Regions from separate parts of the Arthrobacter sp. Marseille-P9274 genome, predicted to be linked through region 4. Evidence: predicted binding sites of a transcription regulator. Region 4 holds the regulator's gene; each other region holds the start of a gene.
What was found. The regulator LexA, encoded in region 4, represses DNA repair genes until DNA is damaged. The targets are predictions, from matches to a motif close to TCGAACANNTGTTCGA.
Positions count from the first base shown of each region.

Region 1: OC550_RS11830 (HNH endonuclease signature motif containing protein) is a predicted target of LexA. The motif match lies at 3,151-3,166, and genes of this name have one in related genera.
Region 2: OC550_RS06060 (HNH endonuclease signature motif containing protein) is a predicted target of LexA. The motif match lies at 1,411-1,426, and genes of this name have one in related genera.
Region 3: OC550_RS03640 (HNH endonuclease signature motif containing protein) is a predicted target of LexA. The motif match lies at 3,607-3,622, and genes of this name have one in related genera.

Region 1 is NZ_CAMPOV010000001.1:2,561,910-2,567,115, forward strand. Features, by position in the region: gene OC550_RS11815 (TrkH family potassium uptake protein) at 1-1,032, shown strand, start outside; gene OC550_RS11820 (TrkA family potassium uptake protein) at 1,025-1,708, shown strand; gene proC (pyrroline-5-carboxylate reductase) at 1,717-2,574, opposite strand; gene OC550_RS11830 (HNH endonuclease signature motif containing protein) at 3,236-4,804, shown strand; gene OC550_RS11835 (cupin domain-containing protein) at 4,863-5,171, shown strand.
Region 2 is NZ_CAMPOV010000001.1:1,330,155-1,335,360, forward strand. Features, by position in the region: gene ligD (non-homologous end-joining DNA ligase) at 1-755, shown strand, start outside; gene OC550_RS06055 (dihydrofolate reductase family protein) at 757-1,302, shown strand; gene OC550_RS06060 (HNH endonuclease signature motif containing protein) at 1,572-3,398, shown strand; gene OC550_RS06065 (hotdog fold thioesterase) at 3,594-4,079, opposite strand; gene polA (DNA polymerase I) at 4,170-5,206, shown strand, end outside.
Region 3 is NZ_CAMPOV010000001.1:809,102-814,307, reverse strand. Features, by position in the region: gene OC550_RS03660 (D-alanyl-D-alanine carboxypeptidase family protein) at 77-730, shown strand; gene OC550_RS03655 (hypothetical protein) at 721-945, opposite strand; gene OC550_RS03650 (FAD-dependent oxidoreductase) at 1,062-1,364, shown strand; gene OC550_RS03645 (hypothetical protein) at 1,720-1,863, shown strand; gene OC550_RS03640 (HNH endonuclease signature motif containing protein) at 1,934-3,595, opposite strand; gene OC550_RS03635 (redoxin family protein) at 3,844-4,791, opposite strand; gene OC550_RS03630 (hypothetical protein) at 4,871-5,206, opposite strand, start outside.
Region 4 is NZ_CAMPOV010000001.1:1,058,220-1,063,425, forward strand. Features, by position in the region: gene hflX (GTPase HflX) at 1-659, shown strand, start outside; gene OC550_RS04810 (ATP-dependent DNA helicase) at 706-2,661, shown strand; gene lexA (transcriptional repressor LexA) at 2,680-3,441, opposite strand; gene OC550_RS04820 (LysM peptidoglycan-binding domain-containing protein) at 3,696-4,061, shown strand; gene OC550_RS04825 (histidinol-phosphate transaminase) at 4,132-5,206, shown strand, end outside.

The sequences.
Region 1 (5,206 bases), 1.5 Mb from region 4:
GGGGTCCGCGGCAAGCTCATTGCCCAGCAGGCCATGAGCAACGCGGGCCGGCTCGGCGAAGTCGGCACCCTGCTGCGGATCGTCATCACCACCTCGGTCCTGATCGAAGTGGCGCTGGCGCTGATGCTCATCCCGCGATTCATCATCCTCGGCGAATCATTCGCCCAAGCCGTGTGGCACGGAATCTTCTACTCGATCTCCGCCTTCAACAACGCCGGCTTCACGCCGCACTCGGACGGGCTGGTGCCCTATGAAGAGGATCTCTGGATCCTGGTTCCGCTGATGCTCGGCGTTTTCCTCGGCAGTCTCGGGTTCCCGGTGGTCATGGTCCTGCTCGAACGCGGCTGGCGCTTCAGCAAATGGAACCTCCATACCAAGCTCACCATCCAGGTCAGCCTGATCCTCCTGGTCGCAGGGACTGTCGGCTGGGGCGCCCTGGAATGGACCAACACCGACACAATCGGCGGGCTCACCGACGGTGACAAGCTCATCCATGCGGTGTTCGCCTCAGTGATGATGCGCTCGGGCGGATTCAACCTGGTGGACCAGAACGCCATGGAACAAACCAGCATGCTGCTGACCGATGCGCTGATGTTTGCCGGTGGCGGCTCGGCCTCCACCGCGGGCGGCATCAAGGTCACGACCATCGCCATTGTCTTCCTCGCGATCGCCGCCGAAGCGCGCGGTAACCGGGACGTGACTGTGCACGGGCGGACCGTCCCCGAAGGCGCGATGCGCGTGGCCATCTCCGTGATCGTGATGGGCGCGACGTTCGTGGCCCTCGCCGCCGGCGCCCTGCTGGCCTTGTCCGGAGAATCCCTCGACCGGGTCCTCTTCGAGGTCATCTCGGCCTTCGCAACCGTCGGCCTGAGTACGAACCTCAGCGCGGAACTTCCGCCCGAGGGCAAGTACGTGCTCTGTATCCTGATGTTCGCGGGACGTGTGGGCACGATAACCCTCGCCTCCGCCCTTGCGCTGCGCGAGCGGCGCCAGCTCTACCACTTCCCGGAAGAAAGGCCGATCATTGGCTGACAGATCCTCAGGCAACCGCCCCTCGCACAACGCTCCGGTCCTCGTCATCGGACTGGGCCGCTTCGGGGCGGCCACGGCCGAGCAGCTGGTCAAGCAGGGCCGCGAAGTCCTGGCGATCGAACGCGACCCCACGCTGGTGCAGAAATGGTCCGACCAGCTGACCCACGTCGTCGAGGCGGACGCGACCAACATCGACGCCCTCCGGCAGCTCGGCGCGCAGGACTTCACCTCGGCCGTCGTCGGCGTGGGCACCTCGATCGAGTCCTCGGTGCTCATCACCGTGAACCTCGTGGACCTGGGCATCGAACACCTATGGGTCAAGGCCATCACCGCCTCGCACGGCAAGATCCTGACCCGCATCGGCGCGAACCACGTGATCTACCCGGAAGCCGATGCCGGCCGCCGCGCCGCGCACCTGGTCGGCGGGCGGATGCTGGACTTCATCGAGTTCGACGACGGTTTCGCGATCGTCAAGATGTATCCGCCCAAGGAAACCCAGGGCTTCACGCTCGGCGAATCCGCAGTCCGGTCCAAGTACGGAGTGACCGTCGTCGGCGTGAAATCACCGGGCGAGGACTTTACCTATGCCCGGCCGGAAACCAAGGTCTCCGGCCGGGACATGCTCATCGTTTCAGGCCACGTCGACCTGCTCGAGCGCTTCGCAGCGCGCCCATAACGGGCAGGTCAGCCCAGCTCCTTGGAAAGTTCCGCGGCGCGGTCCGCCGCGGCGCGCATCCCGGCGGCAATGACGGCCGGCAGCCCGGCCTCGTCGAAGGCTGCGATCGCTCGTTCCGTCGTGCCGTTCGGGCTGGACACGGCCTTGCGCAGGGCCGCCGGGTCCGCCCCTTCCTGGGCCAGCATGGCGCCCGCCCCGGCCACGGTTTCCCGAGCCAGGGTCAACGCTAGCTCGGCCCCCAACCCAAGCTCCGCGCCGGCCTTGGCCATGGCTTCCGCCAGGTAGAACGCGTACGCCGGACCGGACCCGCTGACCGCGGACACCGCGTCCAGCTGGTCCTCCGGCACGACCACCACGGTCCCCGCCCCGGAGAACAACGCCTCAGCCAGCTTCAGCTGCTCCGGGCCGGCGTGGGTTCCGGCTGCGATTCCGACGGCGCCGCGGCCCACCTTCAGCGGGGTGTTCGGCATGCTGCGCACCAGCGGCTGTCCCTCGGGCAGTGCTGCCTCCATGGTCGCCACAGTGACCGCTGCGGCAACACTAACGACGACGGTCTCCCGCGCCAGGTCATCCGAAATCCGCCGGCAGAGGTCGGCGATGCCGGCCGGCTTGACGCCCAGCACCACAAGCCGGGCTCCCTGCACGGCCTTGCTGTTAGCCTCGGGAACTTCGTTCTCGGCCAGCACCGTCAGCCCCGGATACCGGTCGCGCAACTCCTCGGCGCGCTCCGTGCGGCGAACGGTAGCGGTGACTGATTGCGCATCGGTCCCGCTGGACAGCAGGCCCGCCAGAATGGCCTCGTTCATTGATCCGCAGCCGAGGAAGACGGTGCGGCCGGAAGAAGAAGTGGAAGTCTGTGCAGTCATGCTGACATTGAATCACGGGGCGGCAGACGGCTCCGGCGGAGAAGCATTCACAGACTTCTCCCAGCTTCTTAAGGGTTTTGTCCCACATTCGGTCCCTACAGTCTTAACTACCTCATAAAGGTGCGAGTGATTACGGATTAGGCTTCCTGGTCTGATCCAAGTACCGGCAGGCAAGCGGATGTCTCCCCCAACCGTCCGCAGCACCTGCCGGTACTTCTCTTTAATCAGAACCTGAACCGGCTCACGGGCCGACCGGCCCAAAAATGGGGTTATAGGCCAAATATGTGTGTCTGGCCCGGGTATGTCACGGTCTTCCTGCCCATCCAGAACGGGCCTACCGGACTCCATCTGCAGTAGCTGCGGCGCAAAGTTCTGAGGGCATCCCCCTGCCACCGGAGTATGCCGAGGAACGCAATACGGGCGCCCTCATCGCACTAGCCGTGCCCGCTATGGGACGGCGCATTTGCCACGCCCGAAAGCGCCCGAATCCCGGATCGATGGTCTCCTCGCGGCCATGCCTCGGACCTCGTTTCAGCCCCCTCAGCTGTCCTACACAGCGCAGATTTATCGTGCTATCAGAACACATTTTCGATAGAATTAAGCATGGCGATCGCACCTCTCGAAGCGACTCAGGAAGCCACCGGCTTCCTGAGTCGCTTCGATGCGCGACGAGCTACAGGAATTCGCCGCGATTTTCCGCCAGAATGCCGGTCTCCAGGACCCGCAGGTAGTGGCGGAATGCGTAGGGCTGTTCGAGGACCTCTCCAGGACCGTCGAGCAACTGCAGGTCACCGGCGCGCATGCCATCGACCAGCAGGACATAGCGAACGCCCTGGGCCGGGACCCGGCCAACCCGAAGTCGAAGACCGAATTCCGGGACACCGCGGACTACCTCCGGGCCCGGCTGCGGATCAGCCGGACCGAAGCCCGCCGCCGCATCCGCGTCGGTGCCGGCACGATGCCGCACACCCTCATCTCCGGCGGCGAGGCCCCGCCGAAGTACGAACACCTCGCAGCCGGGCTGACGGCATCGGAGATCGGCGGCACGGCCGCCACCCTCATCCACGACACCCTCGAACGCATCCGCCCGGTAGCCGACCCGGACCACCTGGCCGCCATGGAGGAACAGCTGACCCGCCAGGCGGCGGAGGCGGACCTGGACACGCTGCGCATCATCGCGCGTAGCTGGGAAGCCGCCATCGACCCGGACGGACGCGAACCCAGCACGGAACAGCTCACCGCCCAGCAGGGTGTGTTTGTGAAAGGGAAGCGCTGGGGCCTGCACCGGCTGGAAGTCTGTGCCACGGATGAACAGTACGAGCACCTGATCACCGCCATGAACACGGCAACCAACCCGCGCCTGCAAACCACCTTCGCGCCGGAAGGCGACTCCCCCGCCTCCGAAGACGCGAATGCCGCCGGGGAAGCGGGGCCGGTTCCGGGCTGGCCAAACCCCACCCGACCCCAGCTGCTGCTGCAGGGTCTGGTCGGGGCCTGCCAGATCGCGCTGTCTACGGATAAGCTTCCCGCCAGCGGAGGCCACCGCCCGCAGGTCATGGTCACCATCGACTACCAGGACCTGATGAGTGCAACCGAAGCCGGCACCTCGGGCCAGGCCGTCTTCACCGGACTCATCACACCCCGCACGGTCCGCAAGATGGCCTGCGACGCCGACCTCATCCCCATCGTGTTCGGCGGCAAAGGCGAAGTCCTCGACATCGGACGAGCACAGCGCCTCTTCACTCCGGCCCAGCGCCGGGCCCTCGTGGCCCGCGACAAGGGCTGCGCCTTCCCCGGCTGCACCATGCCAGCCCACTGGACCGAAGCCCACCACATCCGCTACTGGAAGAAGCACAAAGGCAGGACGTCCGTCGCCAACGGCGTGCTCCTGTGCTCCTTCCACCACCACCTGGTCCACGCCGGAGACTGGATCATCGAATCGATAGACGGGATACCGTGGTTCATCCCGCCCGCCTACATCGACCCCTCCCAAGTCCCACGACGCAACCACTACCGAATCCCGCCTGTCCTCAAACGGGCACAGCAATTGACGCCACCCCCGTCACGAAGCGACGACCGCAGCCCAAGTTCCGCAGAGTCGGCCCCGGCCCGCACTGCCGCGGGTTCTCCCGCACTGTCACCGGGCGCGCTGGCGTCGGTCGAATCAACGGACGGCTGGAGCCGGCCCTTCGGCGACGGGCCACTGCAGCCGGACACGCCTCCTTGGTAGAAACGTAGTGGCAGCACAACGCTCGCTCGATTCCAACGAGAGAAATTGGTGACCAATTATGTCCACCCAAGCACAGGCACAGGCACGGGCAACCGTCCAGATAGACAACGAACATTTCCGCGTTACCGAATGGCGGTTCCAGGCCGGTACCGAGACCGGCTGGCACCGCCACGAGTTCGACTACGTTGTCGTGCCTATAACAACGGGTCCGCTGAAACTGCAATTGGCTGACGGCGAATTTATCAATGAACTGACAGCCGGCCAGTCCTACACCCGGCCGGCCGGCAGCGAACACAACGTCATCAACCCCGGCCCGGAGGAGTTCGTGTTCGTCGAAATCGAGGCCAAGAATCGCTCCCAAGACTAGGATCTGAGTCCATGCCACTTGCCCGGGTAGGAGGA
Region 2 (5,206 bases), 270 kb from region 4:
CGGTCATCTATCCGAGCGCGCGCTCGCATCCGCAGCTGGTCCTGGACGAGCCGGCCGCTGCCGTCTGGGCCGTCCAGATGAACACCATTGTGTTCCACCCTTGGCCCTCGCGGACCGCCAACACGGACAACCCGGACCAGCTGCGCATCGACCTGGACCCGCAGCCCGGCACCGACTTCGACGACGCGGTGCCGGCGGCGCTGGAACTGCGGAAGGTGCTGGCGGAAGCCGGGCTGGAGGCGTTCATCAAGACGTCGGGCAACCGCGGCCTGCATGTGTACGCGCCGATCAAGCCGACCCACGAGTTCCTGGATGTGCGGCACGCTGTCATTGCCGCAGCGCGGGAACTGGAGCGCCGGATGCCGGACCAGGTCACCACCGCGTGGTGGAAAGAGGAGCGGGGCCGCAAGGTCTTCGTGGACTTCAACCAGGCCAACCGGGACCGCACCATCGCCGGCGCCTACAGCCCGCGGGCACTCCCCAACGCCTCGGTCTCCTGTCCCGTCACGTGGGAGGAGCTGGAGCACGTCAAGCCCTCGGACTTCACCATCGCCACCGTGCCGGGCCGGCTGAAGGAGGCCGGCAATCCCTGGGCCAAGATGCACAGCAACCCCGGCACCGTTGACGAACTGCTGGGCTGGTGGGAGCTCGACTGTGCCGCCGGCCTGGGCGAGCTGCCCTTCCCGCCGGACTATCCAAAGATGCCGGGCGAACCGCCGCGCGTGCAGCCGAGCCGCGCCAAGAAGAAGGAGTGACATGGCCAGGACTGTCTACTACGTTGCCAGCTCGCTCGACGGATTCATTGCCGACGAGGATGACAAGCTGGAGTGGCTCTTCCAGTTCAACGACGCCGACGGCGTGAAGGAATCCTACGAAGAGTTCATTGCCGGCATCGGCGCCCTGGTCATGGGCTCGGAAACCTACAAATTCCTCCTGGACAACGGGGGAGAGGGCGCCTGGGAATACGGCAGCACGCCCACCTGGGTCTTTACGCATCATGAACTACCGGGCATCCCAGGCGCGGACATCACCTTCGTCCGCGGCGACATCACGGTCTTCCATCCAAACGTCGTGGCCGACGCCGGCGACCGCGACGTCTGGGTGATCGGCGGCGGCGAACTGGCCGCGCAGTACCTCGACGCCAGCCTGCTCGACGAACTCATCGTCACCTACGTGCCGGTGGTCCTCGGTCGCGGCAAGCGCCTTCTGCCCGTCACAACGACGACGGCGCCCGCCGCCTTGACCGGTTCCCGCACCTTGGGTTCCGGCATGGTGGAACACCGCTATAAATTCGCCCAGTGACCCGCTTCGCCCGGCAACCCGCCTCGCCCGGTAGCCCGCCGCCTGGTGCTTGCCGTCCTCTACATCTGGCCCGTCTCCGAGGGTTTAGGTTATCCACACCCCTAGTGATAGAACGTTTATTCTATTAGAATGGTGTGATGGCGAACACACCAGCGGAATCACCGCAGGAGGCAGAAGGCCCGGAGGCCTCGGGCCGTACCGGTGGCGCTCATGCCAGCCCCTCAGGATCTGCCGGCCCTGAGCCTTCAGCCGTTCTTGCGGCTGTTCCCGTGTTTGGTCTGCGGCCGGCGGATCCGTTCTCGTGCCGTCCGCCGTGGGACGAGAACTCGTGGGAGGAGGGCGAGGCCGTGGATGCCGAGGGCATTCCCCTCGACGCGCCGGATGCCCCGATCCCGCTCTACGTGCTGACCGGACATGACGCCCCGTTGGAGGAGGACCCGTGGGCCGGAAGCCGCGGCGCGTTTACACCGCCGGCGTGGGAGCCTGTGCTGCCGGCCCGGTCCGGGCAGGTGAAGGACCTGCTGCCCTTGCTGGGGTCCCGGGAGCCGTCCCGCATGCTGTACCAGGAAGCCGCGCACGAACTCATCGCCGCACGCCGCGCCTCCGCCTGGCTGGAGGCCCGCATCCTGCGCCTGCTCAACGCCCTGGTCCGCGAGGCCGTGAACGAACAGCCCCACGGCTGGCCCGCACCCCTCGGGCCGGGCACGCCGGACGAACATCTGGCCGAAGCCGCGGCCATCGCCGAAGCCGCCGCCGCACTGCAGATCCCGGAAAGGACCGCCGCGATCCGCATCAACTATGCCCGAACCATCGCCGGTGAATGCCCCAACACCCTTGAAACCCTCGAACAAGGCAACCTGACCGGCGTGCAGGCAGCCATCATTACCGACGAAACCACATCGCTGCCGCCCCAGGCCCGGCCCGGATTCGAACACGAACTCCTCGAGCTCGCCCCCGCATGCTCCACCAGCAGCCTGCGCCGCCGCGCGAAAACACTCCGCGAAAAACGCCACCCCGAAACCATCACCGCCCGCCGCGCCAAGAAAGCAGCCGACCGCCACCTCGAACTCAAACCCGACTACGACGGCATGGCCTGGCTCTCCGCCTACCTGCCCGCGGAAACCGCCGTCGCCGCGTTCAACCGCGTCCAGGCCATCGCGCTCTCCGTGCAGGGCCCCGAAGAACCCCGCACCCTGACCCAGCTCCGCGCCGACGCCCTCACCCACCTCCTGCTCACCGGGACCCCCAAACCCGCTGGCGGCCTTGCTGCCGGCGGGTTTGGGGGTCCCGGGCCCGTGGACCCGCGGGAACACCCCGCCCTGGACGGCGGCCTTCCCCCGGGCACCGGGTACGGGATCGTGCCCACCGTCGCGCTGACCATCCCCGCCCTCACACTGCTCGGCCTCGGCCAGGAACCTGCCCACCTCGACGGATACGGGCCGATCCCCATCGACGCAGCCGCCCGCCTGGCCGCGAACGCCCCCTCGTTCACCCGCGTCCTGACCGACCCGGTCACCGGCGCGGTCCTCACCATGGACCGCAAACAGTACCGGCCCACCGCCGCGCAACGCCGCTACCTGCGCCTGCTCTACGAAAAATGCACGTTCTACGGCTGCTCCCGCTCCAGCGACCACTGCGAACTCGACCACACCATCGGCTGGGCCGACGGCGGATCCACCAACGTGGCCAACCTCGGGCCGGAATGCAAGCGCCACCACCGCCTCAAAACCGAAACCGACTGGAACCTGCAACAACCCAATCAAGGCGAATTCGACTGGACCTCTCCCGCAGGAATCGGCTACCCGACCAGGGCCGAGCCCCTGGTGCACACCCCGCCCGAAGAACTCGCCAGCATCCTCGAACACCACGAAATCCACACCATCAACACGAAACTCCGCGCCTACTACAACCGCAAACACCAACAAACCGGACAATCCGAACCAGCCGGACCAGCAAAGCCAGCACAGGCCCGCTCCGCGGCCCTCCCACCCCCAACCGGCCCGCTCACGGCACCCCGCCACAACGCCCCGACGGGCGCAGCGCATGACGACGATGGGCACCACCACGGCAGCCCGGACGAACCACCACCCTTCTAGCGAACGCCCCTGGTGCCGTTCATCGGACAGCCCGGTGCTCCACGGACGGCGCGATGCGACCAAGGACGAACAGATGCGCCCTACGGACGGCAAGGTTCGCCCAGGGGCGAAAAGATGCGCCTACGGTGGCCTGATGCGATAACAAGGCCTGCAGGGACCAACTCCCGCTTATCCCATTTGCAGCCCGCAACCTGGTTATGCGTTGTCCCGAATCAGATTGGTGATCCGGGCGGTGGAGAGCCGGCGTCCTTGCTCGTCCGTCATGACCACTTCATGGACGGCCAACGTGCGGCCCAGTTGGAGTGCGGTGGCGGTTCCGGTCACCAACCCCGCGGCGACGGACCGGTGGTGCGTGGCTCCGACCTCGATGCCAACGGCATGGCGGTTCGCGCCGGCGTGGATCGACGCGGCGAAGGAACCGAGTGTTTCCGCCAGGACCACGTGGGCTCCGCCATGCAGGATGCCCGCGACCTGTGTGTTTCCGAGCACGGGCATGGTGGCAACGATTCGCTCGGCGGACATCTCGACGAATTTGATGCCCATCTTCACGACCAGCGCGCCGACACCCATTTGCCGTAGCCAAGGGCGCAAATGCTCCGGAACGCCGGCGTCGATGAGCTCCTGCAGGCGGTTCTCCGGGGTGGCGGCCGGCTCCGCAGCCGGAGTGAGATTCTCGGTCATGCGACTAGGCTGGCACCTGTGAGTGAAACAAACAAACCGGAATCCGTTGCCACCGTCGAGCCTCTTGCTGCCCCATCCGACACTCAGACTATGGCTGAGCCGGAGGGACCGCGCCGCCTCCTGGTTGTGGATGGACATTCGATGGCATTCCGGGCGTTCTACGCGCTGCCGGCGGACAAGTTCTCTACGAGCACCGGGCAGCATACCAATGCCGTGTACGGTTTCACGTCCATGCTCCTTGCGATGATCCGCGAGCAGTCACCGACGCACGTCGCGGTGGCCTTCGATTTGGACACGCCGACCTTCCGCGAAACCGAGTACAGCGAGTACAAGGCCGGCCGGAACAAGACGCCGGAAGAGTTCCACGGCCAGGTCGATCTGATTATCAAGGTCATGGAGGCCATGCGCATCCCCACGATCTCGATGGACGGCTACGAGGCCGACGACATCATTGCCACCCTCAGCGAGCAGGCGGAGGCTGCCGGCTGGGACGTGCTGGTGGTCTCGGGGGACCGGGACGCCTTCCAGCTCATCACGGACAAGGTCACCGTGCTCTATCCCAAGAAGGGCGTCAGCGAGATCCCGCCGATGGACGCCGCTGCCGTGGAAGCGAAGTACTTCGTTCCGCCGAACCGCTACTCGGATCTGGCCGCACTGGTGGGCGAGACCGCGGACAACCTGCCCGGTGTCCCCGGCGTCGGCCCCAAAACGGCCGCCAAGTGGATCAACCAGTACGGGGGCCTGGAAGGGATCCTCGAGAACGTCGACTCGATCGGCGGCAAGGTCGGCAATGCCTTGCGCGAGAATGTCGAGCAGGTCAAGCGCAACCGGCGGCTGAACCACCTGCTCCGCGACCTGGATCTGCCGGTGAACCTGTCCGCGATGACACTGGAGCACCCGGACCGGGATGCAGTCGAAGAGCTCTTCGACGCCCTGGAATTCACCACGCTGCGCAAGCGGCTGTTCGAACTGTTCGCGGTCGATGAGCAGGTGGAGGACACTGAGGTCCATGCCCCGCGGCACGACGTGCTGGCATCGGCCGAGCAGCTCGACGCGTGGCTTGACGGCACGAACCAGCTGCCGGTCGCGGTCCAGGTGGTGGCCGAAGGAACCACCGGCGGGGAAGA
Region 3 (5,206 bases), 250 kb from region 4:
GCGCTCCCGCCCTTCGCATAAAGTGGCCGAACGCATTCTTCAACGTCTTGGGGGCCTCGTGGGTGTCATCAACAGAATGTTCGCAGTGCTGCTGGCCGTGTTCGTGTGCCTCGGCCTGGTCGCTCCCGCCGCGACGGCGGCGACGGTCAACGGCTATGAGATCGACGAGGTTTCCAGCCTGCAGGTGGTGGTGAACAAGCACCGGAAGCTGAACCCGCAGAGCTATGTCCCGTCCCGCATGGTGAGGATCCAAGGCCAATCGCTGCGGGCGGAAGCCGCCGATGCTTACAAGAAGTTCGCCAGCGCTGCCAAGAAGGCGGGCGTCAGCATCGTGCCCGTGAGCGGATACCGCTCCTACAACCAGCAGGCCAGCCTCTACAACAACTACGTGCTGCAGTACGGCCAGGAAACGGCCGACACCCTCGCTGCCCGCCCCGGCTACAGCGAGCACCAGACCGGCCTGGCCATGGACATCGGCAACCCCGGCGGAACCTGTGCCCTCGATCCGTGCTTCGCGAACACTCCGGCCGGCAAATGGGCCGCCGAGCACGCCGACGACTACGGCTTCATCATCCGCTACCCGAAGGGAGCCGAGGCCACCACCGGCTACACGTACGAGCCATGGCACCTGCGGTACGTCGGCACGTCCCTCGTGGCGGACATGAACGACGGCGATTTCCTCACCTTGGAGGATTTCTTCCGGCTGGACGCAGCGCCTGACTACCCCTGAGCCGACGGGGGTACGCCCAGCAGGGCAGCCGCTACCGTCTCGAACCTGGCGGTGATGTCCTTCCCGGTCGGGGCGGCTGCGTCGAGGAAACCCGCGGCCTGGCCCGTGGTGTAGCCGTCGGTCAGACGCAAGAGGATATCGACGATGTGGTCGATTGGTGCGACCGGGTGGAATTCGCCGTCCTGGGTCCCTCGTCTGATCAGAATCGCGTTCACCGTGTCGGCGGCGATGCTTTAGATCGCCTCGTCGACTAGGTTCTCCTTCCAGCCGAAGTAGTGCTGCACAGTGCCGATGGACACCCCATCGACCGCACCGTCACCCGCGAGCGGGACTGGCAGCAGCTCTCCGGCCTCGTCACTCAGGCTTTCCCGGCCTGGAACCCGACCGCGTTGCAGCCAAGATGTGCATGGTCACGGATTCCCCCGACGGCCAGTTCCTCCTCGGCCGCCTGCACCCGGGCTCGCGCATCATCGTCGCCAGCGGCGACACCGGCCACGGCTTCAAGCACGCCCCCGCCATCGGCGAACTCGCCGCCCAGATAGCCCTCGGCGAGACCCCTTTCATCGACCTGGACTTCCTGGACCCCGCGCGTTTCGCCGCCGACAGGCCCCTCGTTAGGCCCATCGGCCGGTAGATAACCAAGCTAACAACGACGCCGGTGCGCCCGGGATGTCTCCGGGCGCACCATCGCCGTGGAGCCGTGGAGCCGTGGAGCCGTGGAGCCGTGGAGCCGTGGAGCCGTGGAGCCGTGGAGCCGTGGAGCCGTGGAGCCGTGGAGCCGTGGAGCCGTGGAGCGGTGGAGCCGTGGAGCGGTGGAGCTGTGAAGCATTGGTGATAGCGGAGCCGGAGAGTGGAGCCCGTGGGAGCGCGCTCCACTGTTCGGTTTTTCTAACCGGTATGCATGGGAAAAGCCCGCTTTACCCTATGCATGGGCAGCCTGCATGCTGGATTGGCGGAATCACATCAACGGCTAATGAAAGGCACTTCGCATGAGCCACTCAAGGACGAGTACTCTGACCACTCCAGCAGCGCCCGGCAGGACCGGCCTGTTTTCGGCGGAGAACCTCGGCCCGTACGACGCCCCGTGCTCCGAGCCGGAGTGCGCCTACTGCGCCGGACCGGAGACGGACTGAACGTTTGGACCCTCCGAGGCCTCTCCTGCACCATCCCGCAACTGAAAAACGCTTGAAGGAGCGCGAGTTTCTACCAGGGCGGTTCGTTCGGTTGCAGCGGTCCGTCGCCGAATGGGCGACTCCAGTTGTCGGTTGATTCGACAGGGGCCGGGGCCGGAGGACTGGCCGTGGCGGTGAGCACTGGAGATCCTCCTGATGGCTCGTTGCAGCCGTCTGTCTGTCGGGCCGGAGCCGTCAATTGGCCTGTGTGTTTGAGGACCGGCGGGTGCCGGAATCTGTTTCGTCGTGGGACTTGTGAGGGGTCTATGTAGGCGGGCGGGATGAACCACGGTATGCCGTCGATCGATTCGATGATCCAGTCTCCGGCGTGGACCAGGTGGTGGTGGAAGGAGCAGAGGAGCACGCCGTTGGCGACGGAGGTGCTGCCTTTGTGTTTTTTCCAGTAGCGGATGTGGTGGGCTTCGGTCCAGTGGGCCGGCATGGTGCAGCCGGGGAAGGCGCAGCCCTTGTCCCGGGCGACGAGGCCGCGGCGCTGGGCGGGGGTGAAGAGCCGCTGTGCGCGTCCGATGTCGAGGACTTCGCCTTTGCCGCCGAACACGAGGGGGATGAGGTCCGCGTCGCAGGCCATCTTGCGGACCGTGCGGGGTGTGATGAGTCCGGTGAAGACGGCCTGGCCGGTGGTGCCGGCTTCGGTTGCACTCATCAGGTCCTGGTAGTCGATGGTGACCATGACCTGCGGGCGGTGGCCTCCGGCGCTGGGAAGCTTATCCGTGGACAGCGCGATCTGGCAGGCCCCGACCAGACCCTGCAGCAGTAGCTGGGGCCGGGTGGGGTTCGGCCAGCCCGGGGGCGGTCCTGCTTCTCCCGCCGGGCCGGCTGCCGCTTCGCTTGCCTCCCCGGCGGCGCCGTCCGTGAGGTGGCCGAGGCTGCTATGGGTAGCCTGAGGGTCGCCGGCTTCGGGGCCGAAGGTGGTTTGCAGGCGCGGATTGGTGGCCGTGTTCATGGCGGTGATGAGGTGCTCGTACTGTTCATCCGTGGCACATACTTCGAGCCGGTGCAGGCCCCAGCGCTTCCGTTTGATGAAGACGCCTTGCTGGGCGGCGAGCTGTTCCGTGCTGGGTTCGCGTCCGTCTGGATCAATGGCGGCTTCCCAGCTACGCGCGATGATGCGCAGCGTGTCCAGATCGGATTCCGCCGCCTGCCGGGTCAGCTGCTGTTCCATGGCGGCCAGGTGGTCCGGGGCGGCAACCGGACGGATGCGTTCGAGGGTGTCGTGGATGAGCGTGGCGGCCGTGCCGCCGATCTCGGACTCGGCCAGTCCTGCTGCCAGGTGTTCGTACTTCGGCGGCGCCTCGCCGCCGGAGATGAGGGTTTGCGGCATGGTGCCGGCGCCGACGCGGATGCGGCGTCTGGCTTCGGTCCGGCTGATCCGTAGCCGGGCGCGGAGGTAGTCCGCGGCGTCCCGGAACTCCGACTTTGACTCCGGGTTGCCCGGGTCCCGGCCCACCGCGCTTGCTACGCCTTGCCGCTCCACCGTATGCGCCCCGGTGACCTGCAGCTGCTCGACGGTCCTCGAAAGATCCTCGAACAGCCCCACGCAATCGGCCACGACCCGCGGGTCCTGAAGGCCGGCATTCTGACGGAAAATCGTGGCGAATTCCTGTAGCTCGTCGCGCATCGAAGCGAGGAAGCCGGTGGCTTCCTGAGTCGCTTCGAGGGGTGCGATCGCCATGCCTAATTCTATCGAAAATGCGTTCTGATAGCACGATAAATCTGCGCTGTGTAGGACGAGTCAGGGCTCCTTTGGACGGCCACTTATGGTGTCCGTGTAAGTAGACTCCCCGCATGTGAATCGGGCTCGGTCGCGGCTAGCGGTTAGGAGATCCGGGCCAAGAAGAGCAGTTCGAGGTCCGCGTGTTATACCGGCGAACAAGCCCAGCTCTTATCCCGATGGATGGATGGAAAGCGAGCCGATATCCATCAGTGCGGGTTCGCCGTCAGCCACTCCAGGACCTGCTGCGCGTGCTTGTTCGGCGGGAAGATGGGGTAGAAGACGTGTTCGATGATGCCATCGAGAATCACTAGTGTCAGCCGCGAGTACAGCTTCTCGTGCCCCGGGGCGGAGAACACCGGCAGGTCCAGGGCCTCCTGGAGCATAAACTCCTGGTCCGAGAGCATCGGGAACGGCAGTGACAGCCGCTCGACCACTTCCCGCTGATAGCCGGTGTCCTGGCTGGAGAGTCCAAACACGCGCGAGACTCCGGCCGCGGCCAGCTCCTTGAAGTGGTCGCGGAAATCGCAGGCCTCGGTCGAGCAGCCGCGGGCGCCGGGGATCTCGTCCCAGCCCGCCGGCAGGTCCACCCCGGGCCGGCCGGTCAGCGGGTAGAGGTAGATGATGGAGCGGCCCGATCCCAATTCGGCCAGGTTGACCTGCTGCCCGTCCGTCGACGGAAGCGTAAGCGCAGGTACCGCCAGGCCGGGAAGGTGCGCCGCACCGCCGTCGTCCGTTGGAATAGGCAAACCCTCGGGCAAAACGCTGTAGTCGGTCATGGCGGAAGTCTCCAGACTGTTGAAGGAACGCTCCGCGCCGTCCTGCATGCGTTTGGCGAGCAGCGCGCGGCGGGCGGTGAGCAGGGCAATGGCGCGGTCCAGCTCGCTGATGCTGTCCCGGTAGGCGGCCAGCGACGCCGGACATTCGTCGCCGTGGACGTGTCCGGCGTCGAGGCACTCGATGAAGGGCGCCGCACGGCTCGGCGCGATCCCGCACTCGGCCAGCTGTCGGACCTCTCTGACCGCGCGCACGTGGAACTCGCCGTACTCGCGGTACCCATTCGCCCGCCGTTCCGGGACGATCAGCCCGAGCGACTCGTAGTACCGCACGGCCTTCGCCGTGACCCCGGCCCGTTCCGCCAGTTCTCCGATCCGCATCTTGCCCTCCTCACGCCCCCACCGTAGACCTTGCCCCTAAGGGCAAGGTCAAGTGCGGACCAACACCGCGTTCGCGGCACTACCGCGGACGGGTCATGAGTCCTTTGAGGGCCGCGACAAGCTTGTCGATCGCGCCCGGCGAGAGGACACGCAGCGGCACGTTGGGTGCGCGGCTCTTGAAGTCGGTCGCCCTGAATTTCTCTGCGACGGGCCTAAACTCCGGGATATTAGCGAGATCGTTCAGGAACACCTGCAATATTTCGGTGGGAGGCCGCTCGTCCTCCGGCTTGGACGCCAGGCGATTGAAGTTCAACTCGACGGAAGTGCCCATGCCGCTGTAGGCGAGCACGGAGAGGGTGCCGAGTTGCTGCCCGGAGCCGTCCAGGATCGGAAACCCCGCGGCGGGTTTGGCCGC
Region 4 (5,206 bases):
CGATCGTCGGCTACACCAACGCCGGCAAGTCCTCGCTGCTCAACCGGCTGACCAACGCCGGCGTCCTCGTGGAGAACGCGCTGTTCGCGACCCTCGACCCGACGGTCCGCAAGGCCGAAACCTCGGACGGGCTCGGCTACACGCTGGCGGACACCGTCGGTTTCGTCCGCTCGCTGCCCACGCAACTGGTGGAAGCGTTCCGGTCGACTCTTGAGGAAGCCGCCGACGCGGATTTGATCCTCCACGTGGTGGACGCATCCCATCCCGATCCGGAAGGCCAGATCGCAGCGGTCCGCGAGGTGCTGACGGAAGTGGATGCGCGCAAGATTCCCGAGATCATCGTGCTCAACAAGGCTGACGCAGCTGATCCGTTCGTCATCGAACGGCTTCGCCAGCGGGAACCGCGGCATGTCGTGGTGTCGGCCCGTACCGGGCAGGGCATCCCCGAACTGCTCCAGGCCATCAGCGACGGCATTCCCCGGCCCGCCGTCAAGCTCGACCTCCTGATTCCTTATGACAGGGGCGACGTCGTGAGCCGGCTGCACAGCCCGGACGCGGAGATCCTGTCGATGGACCATGGCGAAGAGGGCACCGAACTCGAAGTCATGGTCAGGGAGGGCCTGGCGGCCGAACTCGAGGCCTTCATCCGGCGTGGCTGAGGGACAGGCGGAGGCCCTGCGCCTGCTCGACGTCGCCGTGCAGGCGATGGGCGGGCAGGACCGCCAGGGCCAGCACGATATGGCCGGCCGGGTCGATGGGGCCTTCCGGCGGCGTGAACATCTCCTGGTCCAGGCGGGCACGGGAACGGGCAAGTCCCTTGCCTACCTGATTCCACTGATCGTGCATGCGCTGGAGAGCGAGAAGCCGGCGATCGTCGCGACGGCTACCCTCGCCCTGCAGTCCCAGATCGTCAAACGGGACCTGCCGCGGCTGCTGGAAGCCATCGCCGATGAGCTTCCGCGACCGATCGATGCCGCGTTGCTCAAGGGCCGGAACAACTACCTGTGCCTGCACAAGGTCGACGGCGGTTTCCCGGCGGACGATGCTCCGGAGGCGCTCTTCGACCTCGCCGATGAGACCGTCCCGCATCCGGCGCCGGCCCCCGGGCCGACCACCGCTCTGGGACAGGAAATCAAGCGGCTGCGGGCCTGGGCCGAGGAGACCGACACGGGGGACCGGGACGAGATTGTCCCTGGGGTCAGCGACCGGGCCTGGCGGCAGGTCTCCGTGAGCGCCATGGAGTGCCTCGGGGCCCAGCGGTGTCCGGTCGCGGCGGAATGCTTCAGTGAGCGCGCACGCATGCACGCGGCAGAGGCCGACGTGGTGATCACCAACCACGCGATGCTGGCCATCAACGCGTTCGAGGGGCTGGCCGTCCTGCCGGACTACGACTTCGTTGTTATTGACGAGGCCCATGAGTTGCAGGATCGCGTGACGGGGGCGGTCTCCGGACAACTCTCGGCCGCCATGATCACCGCCGCCGCCTCCAGTGCCCGCAAGCACACGGCAATCAGCGTCGATGCGCTGAACGCTGCCGCCAAGAGCTTCGAAGCGGCATTCGATTCGGTTCCGTCCGGACTCATGGCGGCCGGATTGCGGCCCGAGCAGGAACTGGCGTTGACCCAGCTGCGGGAGGCGGCTCGAACGGCACTGTCCGACTCCAAGCCCGATGGCTCGGGCGCGGCGGACGGCGGCAGGCAGATGGCAAGGTCACGGCTGGCGGCCATCCTGGAGCTGTGCGACCGGGTAGTGTCCACCGCCCACAGCCGGGAGGTCCTATGGATAACCCGTCCCAGCAGCTTCACAGCGGGCAGCGGTTACGGACCTCCGGACGAGACCCTGCCGCCGATGCTGAACGTGGCGCCGCTGTCGGTGGCTTCCCGGCTTCGCGAGGGGCTTTTCGAGGGCCACACCGTCGTCCTCACGTCCGCGACCCTCGCCATCGGCAACGCCTTCGACGCCGTCGCCGGCTCGCTGGGCCTGCTGGGCGAAGGAGCGCCGAAGTACAGCAGCGCCGATGTCGGGAGCCCGTTCGACTACCCGAAGCAGGGCGTGCTCTATGTGGCCTCCCACCTGCCAAAGCCAGGCCGGGGGACAAGCCCCGAGCAGTTGGACGAGCTCGAAGCGTTGCTTCGCGCCTCCAATGGAGGTGCCCTCGGACTGTTCTCGTCGCGGCGGGCCGCCGAGGATGCCGCCGCGGAGATGCGCAAGCGGCTGCCCTTCACGATCCTTTGCCAGGGCGAGTCGTCGATGGCGGCGCTGGTCCGGCAATTCTCGAGCGAACCGAATACCTGCCTGTTCGGGACGATGACGCTGTGGCAGGGGGTCGACGTGCCGGGAGAGGCCTGCCGCCTGGTGGTCATCGACAGGATTCCCTTCCCCCGGCCGGACGATCCGCTCATGACCGCCCGCACGCGGGCAGTGTCGCAGGCGGGCGGGAACGGTTTCATGACCATTTCGGCCACGCACGCCGCGGTACGGCTTGCCCAAGGTGCCGGACGGCTTATCCGTGCCGCGGGGGACCGGGGCATGGTGGCCGTGCTCGATTCGAGACTGGCCAATGCCCGGTATGGGGGCTTCCTCAGGGCGGCGCTGCCGCCGTTCTGGTCGACGAAGGACCGGGCGACGGCGCTCCAGATCCTGCAGCGCCTGGCGGGCTGAGGGCCCGCCGGGCGGCGGCTACAGGGCGCGCATCACCGAAACGACCTTGCCCATGATCGTCGCGCCGTCGCCGAGGATCGGTTCATACTGGGTGTTCTGCGGCAGCAGCCAGGTGTGGCCATCCCGCTGCCGGAAAGTCTTGACGGTAGCCTCGTCGTCCAGCAGCGCGGCGACGATTTCGCCGTTGACGGCGCTCGGCTGCCGGCGGACGACGACCCAGTCTCCGTCGCAGATGGCGGCATCGATCATGGAATCGCCGGAGACCTTGAGCATGAAGAGCTCGCCGTGCCCGACGAGCTGCCGGGGGAGGGGCATGACGTCCTCGACCACTTGGTCCGCCAGGATGGGCCCGCCCGCGGCGATCCTGCCGACCAGCGGAACGATCGCCGTATCGGAAGCCGTGGCCAGTTCCGATACCGACAGGCCGCCGATGCTGCGGAGTTTCTCCGGCTCGGCCATGCCTTCGATCTCCACCGCCCCTTTCTCGAGCGTCAGCGGCGTCAGGACCTCCATGGCCCTCGGCCGCTTGGGATCGCGGCGGATATAGCCGAGCTTCTCCAGCTGCGAGAGCTGATGCGTGACGCTGGAGAGGCTGGCGAGCCCGACGGTGTCACCGATCTCGCGCATCGACGGCGGGTAGCCCTTGGCGCTGATGGAACGCTGGATGCTTTCGAGGATCTTCTTCTGGCGGGGCGTCAGGCTCTTGGGGGACGCGGCCGCGCGCTTGCGTGCGGTTCCCGTGCCGTCGGCACCTGAAGTAGCTGCAATCTTCCTCGACATGAACTGGCCCCGGTTCTCTATCCGGCCACCCCGGGCTAGCCAGGGGTGGCCGGTCCAATGTTGTCAGTGGCAGCTGATGGACTCAGGCATGGCCGCCATTTCTTCAAGCCTAGGGCAGCCCTACTACGATCTCAAACATTTATTCGATCGAGTCTCGACAACATTCGATCACAAGTGCTACAAATGGAAACCGACAGTTCGAATATGCGTTCGAAACCAAGATGCATATGCACGCGGAACGGGAAGGTACCCTCATGTCTGTTCAGCTCGCCCCGCACGTCGCCCCGCAGGCTTTGCCCGGCTCGACGCCCGCGCTGCGGCTCACCCGCCGCGGCCGCCTGGTGCTCATCGGGTTGCCCCTGATGCTTGGCGTCGCAGTCCTGCTGACCCTGATCGGCTTCTTTACGGCGCCGGCCCTGGCCAGCTCGGGGCCTGACCTTGGCCCCGGCCGCACCGTGTCGGTCGCCGTCGCGCCCGGCCAGACGCTGTGGGATGTGGCCGTGCTGGCAGCGCCGGACCGCCACCCGCACGATGTCATTGCCGAGATCCAGCAGCTGAACAATCTGCCGAATTCCGTCGTTCGTGCCGGACAGCGGCTGTTCGTCCCGCTGGGGGACTAGCAGCTGTAATAAGAGCCGCTCCGGCAGGCCCGATTCCTGCCCCGGGCCCGCCGGAGCCTAAGCTGGTCAGGTGAACGACCAGCTGGATCTACTCAACCGACTGCCCCTGCGCAACAACCTGCGCGGGCTGACACCGTACGGAGCTCCGCAACTCGACGTACCCGTGCTTCTCAACGTCAACGAAAATACGCACGGGCTGCCTCAGGAGGTTGCCGACGCGATTGCGGCGCGCGTCCAGTCGGCGGTGGGGGGCCTGAACCGCTACCCGGACCGCGAATTCACGGAGCTGCGGGAGGCGCTGGCCAACTACCTCGGTCACGGGCTCTCCGCCGGGAACATGTGGGCAGCGAACGGGTCCAACGAGGTACTGCAGCAGATACTGCAGGCCTTCGGCGGCCCGGGGCGCCGGCTGCTGAGTTTTCCGCCCACCTACTCGATGTATCCCCTCCTTGCCAGCGGCACGGACACGGAGTACGTGACCGTCCGCCGCGACGCGGACTTCGGCCTGACCGCCGACCAAGCTGCCAAGGCGGTCCGTGATACCGCAGCCAACATTGTCGTCCTGTGTTCACCGAACAATCCGACCGGGACCGCGCTCGGGCTCGATGTCGTCGAAGCTGTCTACGAAGCCGGCGAAGCGAGCCAGGCGATCGTCATCGTCGATGAAGCGTATGCAGAATTTGCCCATGTCGGGACGGACAGTGCCCTGACGCTCCTGCCGGGCAGGGAGCGGCTGATCGTTTCGCGGACCATGAGCAAGGCCTTCGCCCTCGCCGGCGCCCGCGTCGGCTATCTTGCCGCAGCTCCCCAGATTGCGGACGCCCTCCGGCTGGTCCGGCTCCCTTACCACCTCTCGGCCGTCACGCAGGCGACCGCGTTGGCGGCGCTCGATCATGCCGGCGCGCTGCTCGCCAATGTCGAAGAGATCAAGAGCCAGCGGGACCGGATCGTTAGCGAGTTGACGTCGCTGGGGCTGCAGCCCGCGCCGTCGGACTCGAACTTCGTCTTCTTCGGCGGGTTGAAGGACCCGCACAGGGTCTGGCAGGGGCTGCTGGATGCCGGCGTGCTGATCCGCGACGTCGGGATCGCCGGGCACCTGCGCGTCACCGCCGGCACCGAGGCCGAGACCACCGCATTCCTCGACC